DNA from 2 places in the Alcanivorax sp. IL3 genome. Region 1 is predicted to be linked to the other one. Evidence: predicted binding sites of a transcription regulator. Region 1 holds the regulator's gene; the other holds the start of a gene.

Region 1 (5,828 bases):
GTAATGCCAATCACCGTGGCCCACAGCACGCCATTCAATGCCCCCACGGATAGTTCCTTGACCAGCAGATAGCGCGTATTGCTCGACTGGATCTGCCCCAGTGCCATAGCGCGGATCACCAGGGTCAGGGTCTGGCTGCCAGCGATGCCGCCCATGCTGGCAACGATAGGCATGAGGATGGCCAGCGCCACCACTTTTTCCAGGGTGGCTTCGAACAGCCCGATGACGGCGGAGGCGGCCAGGGCGGTCAGCAGGTTGATCCCCAGCCAGACAGCCCGGCGGCGAGCGGTCTGCCAAACGGAACCGAAGGTGTCCTCGTCTTCATCCAGACCGGCCATACTCATCAGCGAGTGGTCGGCTTCCTCGATAATCACGTCGACCACGTCATCAATGGTAATCCGGCCGACCAGCATGCCGTCTTCGTCCACCACCGGTGCGGTTACCAGATCCTGACGTTCGAAGATCTTGGCGACTTCATGAGCGGGCAAGGTGGCAGGGATGGATTCGGCGTCGGTGATCATGGCCTCCCGCACGGTGGTGCCGGGGTCGCTGATCAGGACCTTGGTCAGCGGCAGCAGCCCGATAAACTGGTTGCGGCGATTGACCACGGCCAGGTTATCGGTGGTACGGGGAATTTCACCCCGCCGACGCAGATAGCGCTGTACGACCTCGAAGGTGATTTCCGGGCGGATGGTAATCACATCCGTGTTCATCAGGCCCCCGGCAGTATCCTCCGGGTAACTCATTACCTGTTCCAGCCGGTCGCGATTCTGTTCATCCAGGCTGGCCATGACCTGGCTGGTAACGTGGTCCGGCAATTCCTGCAGGAGGTCGGCCAGGTCATCGGTGTCCAGCTCTTCCACCAGCGAGACCAGCTCGTCGGTGCTCAGATTGCGCAGCAGCTCAACCCGCACTTCCTCGCCCAGATACTGGAGGACCTCGCTTTCCTGATCCTTGCTCAGCAGTTGCCAGAGAATTTCCCGTTCCCGGGGAGGGAACGATTCCAGCAAATGCGCCGCCTCAGCACCGGGCAGATTATTGAACAGCTGACGGACCTGGGTATAGGTGCCGCTGGACAAGGCGCGGTTGATGATTTTGTGGTGCTGTTGGCTACGGCTGGTATCGGCGGGCATAAATAGGACAGGCAGTTGACAGGTGATAGTTGACAGTGGACAGCTAAAAACAGGCTGGCCGCGAGCGAGCCCCTAACTGTTAACTGTCAACTATCAACTATCAACTGTTTTTTCATTCTTCTTCGTCAAAGCGGCGGCCGAACAGATCGGTGAGTTCTTCCATGGCGGCGGTTTCATCGTTGCCGTCAACCTGAAAGGTAACGCTGGTGCCCTTGGCGGCGCCAAGCATCAACAACCCCATGATGCTTTTGGCGTCGATGGGGTTGCCGTTGTGAATGACGTGAATGCGGCTTTCATAGCGTGAGGCCACGCTGACCACCTTGGCGGCAGCACGGGCATGCAGGCCAAGCTTGTTGATGATATCCAGTTGCTTTTCGATCATTGAGTGGTGGAAGCCTAATCCAGTTCGCGGTGGCGGACCTGAAGGGTGGTGCCCTCATTGCGTAGCCGTTTTGCCAGTTGCTCGGTAATGAATACCGAACGATGGCGGCCACCGGTGCAGCCGATGGCGACCGTCACATAGCTGCGATCGCTGTCAGCAAACGCCGGCAGCCAGCGTTTTACGAAATGATGAATGTCATCAAGCATGTCGTGGCTGGCCTGGTGCTGCTGGAGGAAATCGATGATGGCGTCATCGCGGCCGGTAAAGGGCCGCAGGTCGGCCCGCCAGTGCGGGTTGGGCAGTACTCGCACGTCAAACACCAGATCGGCATCGTTGGGCAAGCCGTTCTTGAACCCGAAGGATTCCAGTTGCAGGGACAGGGCCGCGCTGCGATTGGCTACCCGCTCGCGCATCAGGTTGCGCAGGCTGTGAACGTCATAGTTGCTGGTGTCGATCACCAGGTCGGCACGCAGGCGGATATTGGAGAGCAATTCCCGCTCATGCTGAATGGCTGCCTCCACGGAGCCCTGCTGGGCGCCCAGCGGGTGACGCCGCCGGGTGGCGCTGAAGCGCTTCAGCAGAGTGCTGTCGTCCGCATCCAGGTAAATAATTTCGGTCTTTACCTGCTGCTGGTGTAGTGCATCAAGGATGGCATCAAAGGCCAGCAACTGGGTGGGCAGGTTGCGGGCATCAATGCCTACTGCCGCTCGTTCTATGGGTAGCTCACCCTGATCAAGCTGCTCCGCCAGTGTCGGGAGCATGCCCACCGGCAGATTGTCGACGCAGTAGTAGTTCTGGTCTTCCATGGCTTGCAGGGCGGTGGTTTTCCCCGAGCCGGATCGGCCGCTGATGATGGTGAGTTTCATGGTTGCACCGCTTGCATGCTATTTGCCGCACGTTGACACGCAAAATTGATAGACGAGGGGATATCCCGGGTGATGCCTGAAAGCGTGTTGCGTTCCTTCATGATGCCAGTCGCAGCTCCGCTTCGGATTCCACGGCGGTGTGATAAAGGTGATGATCGTTCTTGCTCAATCGCAGTTCGTCACGGTAATCGTCGTGGTTGAACAGGGAAGCCAGGTGGCTGAGGGTTTTCAGGTGCTGTTCAGGGTTTTCCTGGGGAACCAGCAGCACAAAAACCAGATCTACCGGACGACCGTCAACGGCGTCGAAATCGATGGGGGTAGACAGTTTCAGCAGCAGCCCGATGGGTTGCTGGCAGTGACCAAGACGGCAGTGAGGAATGGCGATGCCTTCACCGATGCCCGTGGAGCCCAGCTTTTCCCGGGCTACCAAGGCATCGAAGACCTCCTGTTCGTTGAGGCTGTCGCAGCCGGCCGCGGCCAGCTGCGCAACCTGGTCCAGCAGCTGTTTCTTGCTGCTGGCCTGCACCTCGCTATGGGTGCGTGCTTCGGTGAGTAGTTCGCGAACTCGCATAATTGTCGCTTTGGGTTCAGTGGCCGCCGTGCTTGTGGCTGACAGCCTTTTCCTTGTGTTTGAGGATCTGGCGGTCGAGCTTGTCCGTCAGCTTGTCGATGGCAGCGTACATGTCCACTGCTTCAGCGGTGGCGAAGACGTCGGCCCCGGAAATATGGATGGTGGATTCTGCCTTGTGGGTTTTGGGTTCCGGAGAAAGAATCACCTGGACACTGGTAATCTGGTCGAAATGCCGTTCAAGACGGGAGAATTTGTCTCCTACGTAGGCTCGCAAAGCATCGGTAATTTCCAGGTGATGACCGCTGATATTAATTTGCATGGCTGACTCCTTTACCTGCTCGTTGGGCCGTCCCGGCGCCTACACCAAACGCTTGCGGGCGCTGGATGACGGTATTCTCATCGCCTCACGATACTTGGCGACTGTCCGGCGCGCCACGTTGATCCCCTGCTCGTTCAACAAGCTAGCCAGCTTGTTGTCGCTAAGCGGCTTGCGGGGATTCTCGGCAGCGACCAGCTTCTTAATAATGGCACGAATAGCGGTGGAGGAACACTCACCGCCGCCGTCTGTTCCCACGTGGCTGGAGAAGAAATACTTGAGCTCAAAGACGCCGCGGGGTGTCATCATGTATTTCTGGTTGGTGACCCGACTGATGGTCGATTCGTGCATCTCGACGGCATCAGCAATCTCGGCCAGAACCAGCGGTTTCATTGCCTCCTCGCCATAGTCAAAGAAGTCTTGTTGAACTTCAACGATGCGGGTGGCCACCTTCAGCAGGGTGTCGTGGCGGCTTTGCAGGCTCTTGATGAACCACTTGGCCTCCTGCACGCAGTTGCGCAGGTACTGACCATCCTCGCCACCGGCCTTGCGGGCCATGGAGGCGTACTGCTGCTGCAGGTTGACCTTGGGCAGCACTTCCTCATTCAGGCTGACCTGCCAGCGTCCCTGGTGCTGGCGCACAATCACGTCCGGCACCGCGTAATCCACCTGGCTTTCACCGATCTGTTCGCCGGGTGCCGGGTCCAGGGTGCGCAGCAGCGAGAGCGCGTCGAGCAGGTTTTCTTCGCTGATCTGCAGTACCCGGCGCAGGGCGGCGTAGTCGTGCTTTTCCAGCAGCGCGAGATGCCCCAGCAGGGCCAGGGCATAGTCCAGAAAGGGAGTGTCTGTGGGGAGTTGGCGCAACTGCACCCGCAGGCAGTCGGCCAGATCCAGGCTGGCGACCCCTACCGGATCGAATTGCTGCAGGCGGTGCTGAACTGCCAGTACTTCATCGGCTTCCAGTTCGTCGCCTTCGGTGAGCAGGTCATCCTGGGCGTTCATCATCGCTACGATCTCGTCCACGGTGACGGTCAGGTAGCCGCGATCGTCCAGGGACTCGATGATGGTCATGGCGATAATGCGGTCTACATCGCTCATGGGGGTCAGATTCAGTTGCCAGAGCAGGTGGTCCTGAAGATTGCCGGCAATGCTATGGCGTTGTTGCCAGTCGTCGGCATCGTCGGGGAGGGCGCTGGAGGCACTGCTGGTCTGGCCGGAATAGACATCGTCCCATTCCGTTTCGATGCCGGGTTCGTCGTCCACGAACTCTTCCAGAGCGTCGTCACGCTCGGTATCCAGCTCCTGTTCGTCCTGACGTTCTTCGTCAGCGTCAGGCAGGGATTCGTCACCGAAATCATCAGCCAGCTCCAGCAACGGATTGCTTTCCACTGCCTGCTGAATCTCCTGACGCAAGTCCAGCGTGGATAGCTGCAAGAGGCGAATGGCCTGCTGCAGCTGCGGTGTCATGGTCAGCTGCTGGCCGATTTGTAGTTGTAGGCTTGGCTTCATACTGCTCAGGCTGATGTCATCCCCAAAACACGAGAATAACAGCCTATGCATAAGGCAAGCAATATTTGTGCCAATGATGGTTGTGTGCTAGAGAGCAAAGTTGACAGTTGATAGTGGACAGTTGACAGCGTCGCGGGGAATCCTGTCTTTATCTGCAATGTCTGAGGCTGCGTTTAAAGTTTGGGCGCGGCCCTCAAAGGGCTTCAGAACCAAGTGCCTTTATCGCGTAGCTGTCAACTGTCCACTATCAACTGTCAATTTGTTTACAGCCTGAAATCGGCCCCCAGGTACACATCCCGCACCTGCTGGTTACCGAGAATGGTGTCGGCGTCGCCGGAGGCGATAATGTGCCCGGCGCTGACAATATAGGCGGTGTCACAGATATCCAGGGTTTCGCGCACGTTGTGATCGGTGATCAGCACGCCGATGCCGCGCTCTTTCAGGTGGCGGATGATGCCCTTGATGTCGTTCACGGAAATCGGGTCCACGCCGGCGAAGGGTTCATCCAGCAGGATGAAATCCGGGTCGGTGGCCAGACCGCGGGCGATTTCTGCCCGACGTCGTTCACCGCCGGACAGGCTCATGCCCAGGGAATCACGGATATGGGTGATATGGAATTCCTTGAGCAGGCTCTCCATGCGCTCGTGGCGATCCGCCTTGCTGAGCTCCTTGCGGGTTTCCAGGATCGCCATGATGTTTTCTTCCACGGTCAGGCGGCGGAAGATGCTGGCTTCTTGTGGCAGATAGCCGATGCCGCGCTGGGCGCGGCCATGCATGGGCAGATGGGTGATATCCGCCTCGTTGATGTCGATTCGCCCGGCGTCCGCTTCCACCAGGCCGACAATCATGTAGAAGCAGGTGGTCTTGCCGGCGCCATTGGGGCCGAGCAGGCCGACGATCTGGCCGGCCTCCACGTCCAGGGAGACATCCTCGATGACTCGGCGACCCTTGTAGCTTTTTGCCAGGTGGTGGGCACGTAAATGGCTCATAGGGTGTTTGGCTCCGCCTCGGAGGAGGGCTCTACGGGCGCCTCTTCGTTTGTATTGTTGTC
Region 2 (5,828 bases), 1.3 Mb from region 1:
TAGGCGCTCATGACTGTTCGCTCTCCGTTACTTCCGGCTGCTCCATTGGCAGCAAAATACTGAATACGGTTTTGCCCGGTACGCTTTCGCACTCGATCAGCCCCTGGTGCTGGCTGATGATGGACTGGGCAATGGACAATCCCAGCCCGGTACCACTGGCCCGGCCACTGACCATGGGATAGAACAGGGTCTCCTGCACATCCGGAGCTATGCCCGGGCCGTTGTCGATAATATCCACCCGCAGCACCAGGCGGTGGCGCAGTGAGCCGATGGTGAACTGCCGCAACACCCGTGTGCGCATGATGATGCGGGCATCCTCGGTGTGCGATTCCAACAAGGCCTGGGTGGCGTTGCGGATAATATTGAGCAGCACCTGGATCATCTGATCCCGGTCGGCGATCACATCCGGCAGGCTGATATCGTAATCCCGCCAGATGGACACACCCCTGGGATGTTCCGCCAGCAACAATTGCCGCACATGCTCCAGGCACTCATGGATATTCACCGCCTTGAATTCCGGCGGTTTGCGCGGACCCAGCATACGGTCTGCCACCGTGCGCAACCGGTCCGCCTCATCAATGATGACCTTGGTGTACTCGGTCAGATCCGGGGTCGGCAGGGCTCGCTCCAGCAACTGTGCAGCACCGCGGATGCCGCCCAACGGATTCTTGATCTCGTGTGCCACACCGCGCACCAGCGCCCGGGTGGCCTGATGAGCATGGATCAGCGCCTCTTCCCGGGTAATGCGCAACAGCCGGTCCAGCGGTTGAAGTTCCATCAACAGACACAGCGTCTGCCCCGGCTCATTGATCGGGCTGACTGAGTAATCCACCGTTATTTCATAGCCGGGGGACACTGCCAGGCGGGCTTCCCGACGGGTAAACGGATGCTCGTCCCGAATGCACTGGCGCAGGGCAGCACGGGCTTCCTCATCATCAAAGAAATAGTCCGGTAACGGCTGACCCATGGCACGGCTGGCACTGGTCGCAAGCAGCATTTCCGCCGCCGGATTCAGGTAGCGGACCTGCAGATTGTCATCAAGCATGATCACTGCGGTACGCAGGTGATCGAGTAAACGTTTGTGCAAGGTGACACCACCCATCAACTGTTGGCCCATAACAGGGCATAAGCAATTATCAGGCCACTTGGGCTGGCACCTATAATGCGTACCTAACAGGCACTACAACCCGACAGGACTCAGAGCCTATAATGAGTTTAGGGGATGGCAAGGCAGAATTGCACCAAAGCAGTGCTTTAAGGGCGGGCCGAATAGGGGCGCAGCGGCTGAACAGGGCGCTGCGATGTGCCAGGACGTATGGCGGTATCACCCCCGTTCGAGGGCTGCTGCTGCCGTTTGATATCCCCCACCGTTGTCCTGTGGATATAGATCTCAACAATTTCAGATTCGATCAGGACCTCACCCTCGGCACTCAAAATCCGAGCCTGAATTTGATGCGCGCCTCGCTCTGGCCGATCCAGTGAAGTTCCTTCAAGAACCTGACCATTATGCGTCAACTCCAGCCGATCGCCTGGTTGTAGCTGTGGCTTGATGGCCACTTCAATGGGTATCGACTCCACCGGGTTACGGATGGTCGCACCCGGCTCAGGACTGGAGACCGCCAGACCGGCATACTCCTGCCGGGAAACTACCGGAGGCGCACTTTTCCGTAGCTCGCTGTCCACCGGGCGCACTGTCTTTTTCGCACCCTCCACAGTGTTCACACTACGGATATCAACGGGCTCTGCCCCTGAAGACAAAGGCTTATCCGTGAACTGCACCGAACCGTCCGGCATCGTCTGCTTGTAAATTCTGGATTGCGCGGCGGAAGCGCCCTCTTCGTCGACAATCCCGTCTTCAGCCTGCAACACAACCGTCATAAGCAGCACGGCAATACCCGCTATCAACCTGAGCATCTGGACACCTCCCTCTTTCTTTCGATTCTGAACAGCCTCTGGAAAGATGAAAAGGGCAAAATGCACAAAACACCATATGCATTACCGTCTTTCTTCAGACAAAAAAAGCCCCCGACTAGCGGGGGCCTTCTTTCTGCGAGCTTTCCCAGGGGAAATCAGCAGGAGTAGTACATATCGAACTCCACCGGGTGCGGGGTCATGTTGAGACGTTCAACCTCACCACGCTTCAGGGCGATGTAGCCTTCCAGCATATCCTTGGAGAACACGTCGCCTTCGGTCAGGAAGTCCATATCGGCTTCCAGGCAATCCAGCGCCATGGTCAGGGTATGCGCCACGGTCGGGATGTCCTTGGCTTCTTCTGCCGGCAGATCGTACAGATCCTTATCCATGGCATCGCCAGGGTGCATCTTGTTCTTGATGCCGTCCAGGCCAGCCATCAGCAGAGACGCGAAACACAGGTACGGGTTCGCAGACGGATCAGGGAAACGCGCTTCGATACGACGCGCCTTGGCGCTGTTCACAAACGGAATCCGGATGGAAGCAGAACGGTTACGGGCAGAGTAGGCCAGCATTACCGGGGCTTCGAAGCCGGGCACCAGACGCTTGTAGGCGTTGGTGGACGCATTGGTGAACGCGTTCAGGGCACGGGCGTGCTTGATGATGCCGCCGATGAAGTACAGCGCTTCGTCGGACAGGCCTGCATAGCCGTCACCCGCGAACAGGTTTTTGCCATCTTTACCCAGGGACACGTGAACGTGCATACCGGAACCGTTATCACCGATCAGCGGCTTGGGCATGAAGGTGGCTGTTTTGCCGTAGGCGTGAGCCACGTTGTGTACGCAGTACTTGAGAATCTGTACTTCGTCAGCCTTGGCAGTCAGGGTGTTGGCGCCAACGCCGATTTCACACTGGCCCGCAGTACCCACTTCGTGGTGATGCACTTCGATCTGCAGACCCATCTGCTCCATGGCGGAACACATGGCGCCACGCAGGTCGTGCAGGCTATCTACCGGCGGAACCGGGAAGTAGCCGCCTTTCACGCCCGGACGGTGACCGATGTTGCCACCTTCGAAGTCTTCGTGGGATACCCACGCTGCTTCTTCGGAGTGAATATTGTACATGGAACCCTGCATGTCGGATTTCCACTGCACGGAATCAAATACGAAGAATTCCGGCTCCGGACCGAACAGTGCGGTGTCAGCAATACCGGTAGACTTCAGGTATTCCTCGGCACGACGGGCAACGGAACGCGGATCACGCTCATAACCCTGCATGGTGGACGGCTCGAGGATGTCGCAGCGCAGGTTGACGGTCGCCACATCAGTGAACGGGTCCAGTACGGCAGACTCGTCGTCCGGCATCATCACCATGTCGGACTCGTTGATGCCTTTCCAGCCAGCGATGGAAGAGCCATCGAACATTTTGCCATCCTGGAAGAAATCTTCGTCGATTTCGCCCACGGGGAGGGTTACGTGCTGCTCCTTACCACGGCTATCGGTGAAGCGCAGGTCCACCCATTTCACATCATTTTCTTTAATCAGCTTGAGGGTCTTTTCAGACATTGTCGTGCGTCCTCCTAAGGAACAGCGGGTTTGTCTCTGGCTCATGGCCCCGCCCCGCATCAGGGCAGAACAGAGAGCCGGTATTCTCGGCCACCAGGCCTGCTTTGCCAATAGGGAGGCAAGTTCCATGCCAGCCCTTTTTTAGCGCATTTGACGCTAAAATACAGAATCAGGGGAAAGATAGCACCTCATAGTGCATTATTGTGGTGCGCCGCACCATTTTATGGCACTAAAATAGTGCACCATTGTCTTCGCCGACCCGCAGGACCACAAACACCTCGTTGCCCGCCTCGCCGGTTTCCAGCACCTGATGCCCGTTGATACGGCACCAGGCAGGGATATCGCTTAGCGCTCCGGGGTCCGTGCATACCACACGCAGGCAATCGCCGGTGGCCAGAGTGCGCACCTTATTCTGCGTCTTGATCACCGGCATGGGGCACAACATGCGGCGCACATCCAGTTCATGAACAGCTTCGGTCATCAGGGATCCCTGGGTTCTGGGTTCTGGGTTCTGGGTTCTGGGTTCTGGGTTCTGGGTTCTAGCTTCTAGCTTCTAGCTTCTAGCTTCTAGCTTCTAGCTTCTAGCTTCTAGCTTCTAGCTTCTAAAGAGGGTGCCGCGCCCCAAACGAAGCACAACCCCAGCAGCACTTTTTTGTTTTCCTCGCAGCCAACAGCTCATAGCTGCCTTTACCCCACATTCCAGGCCAACGGCACTGCATCCGGGTGAAATGGCTCTACAGTGACCTGGCGCGCCACACCATCCGGGCTGCGCACTTCCAGGGTAACCTCATCCGACGAACGCCCCTTGGAATAACGGGCCACGATCGCCGCCGCCTGCTGCATTTCCTCATCATTCTGGAAATTGCCATCCACCAAGGCCAAAGGCCCCGGGCAGCTCACTGTGGTAATGCTGGTAAACTGGTAGCGATACCCCTCCAGGAAACGGTTCTCGCCTTCCTCCCGGCTGATGATCAGCTTTAAATGGGGCTGCGGACGTATATGACGCCCCACCTTTAACAGCATGATGTCATCAAGCTCGTAGCGACGCTCGTTGCGGGACTTCCACAGATCCGCCAACTTGTTGGAATAGGATTCGTCGGTAAGAAAGCAGCAACCACCGGCAGGCTGGGCAAAGTCATCCAGCCCGAACTTCTTGGCCAGGGCCATTTGCGGCTTACGGCTGCGGCCGGAAAAATCGTGCAGGGATTCCCGGTCTACCCAGCCCTCACGTTCGGGCAGGGTAGCTGGCAAGTTCTTCGCGCATAGCGGCCGCAGCAGACGCTCGTCCGCGCCGGATTCCGCGCTGATAATCGGCATGGTTGCCTTGCGCTGGCTTTTCGGACGCTGGCCGATCACCTCGCCAGTGACGATAAAATCAAAACCCCTATCGCCGGCCAACTCCCGGGCCTTGTTGATCATCAGGGTGGCCTGGTTAACCATGAAAATCTTGCAGTCCAGACAAGGGTTGAGGTTGGCCCCGTAGCCATGTCTGGGGTTGAGCACCACATCTTTGTACTCCTCGGAGATATCAATGATGTGCATCTTGATGCCCAGCTGTTCGGCCACCCACAGGGCGTTATTACGCTTTTCCTTGTCCTTGTCCTTCTTGCGGATGGCATGGGTATGGCCTTCCACACAGAAACCGGTGAAGAAATTGACGCCCTCCACCTCAATCCCCTGCTCCTGCATCACCTTCACTGCCAGCATGGAATCCAGCCCGCCGGACACCAGTGCGATAGCACGGCGCTTAATCGGTTGGGTTGACTCAGTTACAGAAGACATCATGTGAAAAAACCTGCTGCCTTGATCGGCGCTCAAAAAATGGGCGGCGCAGTATAGCAATCACGCGCTCCTGACGCACCCTTCACCCCGGCCTGGCTGTCACCTGAAGGGCACGCAGGGCTCCTCAAGACAGGCAGCGTCCGTGCATAATCGGGGAATCAAAATGCCAAAACCTGGCCGGAGGGCACAGCACCAATCACTGATCCAAGCCCCGCTACAACTAATTTGAGCAGTGGCCTGAGCCTGTGAATTGAACCGGGTCTTTCCGCACAACCCCACGGTCAACGGCAGCTACCGCCTCTACTGTGTGCGAGGAATCCCAAAGACCTGCTGATCTTCAGCTATGGGAGGCAGATCAGCGCGCTCAGAGAATCAAGGCGTAACGGCGGGATCAGGTTCGCTAACCGGCACCGGTCCGGCCACGGCGAAATGCTTTTTGGAGAACGCGATACGTTCCGCCACCGGGCGACGGATATTGCCGAGGCTGTCCAGGTGGTCCTCAATAATACTGCAGCGACGCAGCAGACCATCATCCATGGCGATCTGGATGTTCAACCCTGGTCGGGCATT

The links. Region 1 encodes sigma-54, which starts transcription at its own class of promoters, with help from an activator protein. Its sites were predicted from a motif close to TGGCACNNNNNTTGCTNT; they were not measured.
Region 2: a site for sigma-54 is predicted at 3,592-3,609, ahead of glnA (glutamate--ammonia ligase). Genes of this name have one in related genera too.

What each region holds. Positions count from the first base shown of each region.
Region 1 covers NZ_CP179931.1:974,679-980,506, forward strand. The annotation lists gene mgtE (magnesium transporter) at 1-1,133, opposite strand, end outside; gene ACMG4M_RS04620 (HPr family phosphocarrier protein) at 1,246-1,515, opposite strand; gene rapZ (RNase adapter RapZ) at 1,530-2,381, opposite strand; gene ptsN (PTS IIA-like nitrogen regulatory protein PtsN) at 2,479-2,952, opposite strand; gene hpf (ribosome hibernation-promoting factor, HPF/YfiA family) at 2,969-3,271, opposite strand; gene ACMG4M_RS04640 (RNA polymerase factor sigma-54) at 3,311-4,777, opposite strand; gene lptB (LPS export ABC transporter ATP-binding protein) at 5,041-5,766, opposite strand; gene lptA (lipopolysaccharide transport periplasmic protein LptA) at 5,763-5,828, opposite strand, start outside.
Region 2 covers NZ_CP179931.1:3,261,828-3,267,655, forward strand. The annotation lists gene glnL (nitrogen regulation protein NR(II)) at 8-1,117, opposite strand; gene ACMG4M_RS15165 (hypothetical protein) at 1,255-1,980, opposite strand; gene glnA (glutamate--ammonia ligase) at 2,070-3,476, opposite strand; gene ACMG4M_RS15175 (sulfurtransferase TusA family protein) at 3,706-3,957, opposite strand; gene ACMG4M_RS15180 (tRNA (5-methylaminomethyl-2-thiouridylate)-methyltransferase) at 4,164-5,261, opposite strand; gene ACMG4M_RS15185 (alpha-L-glutamate ligase-like protein) at 5,631-5,828, opposite strand, start outside.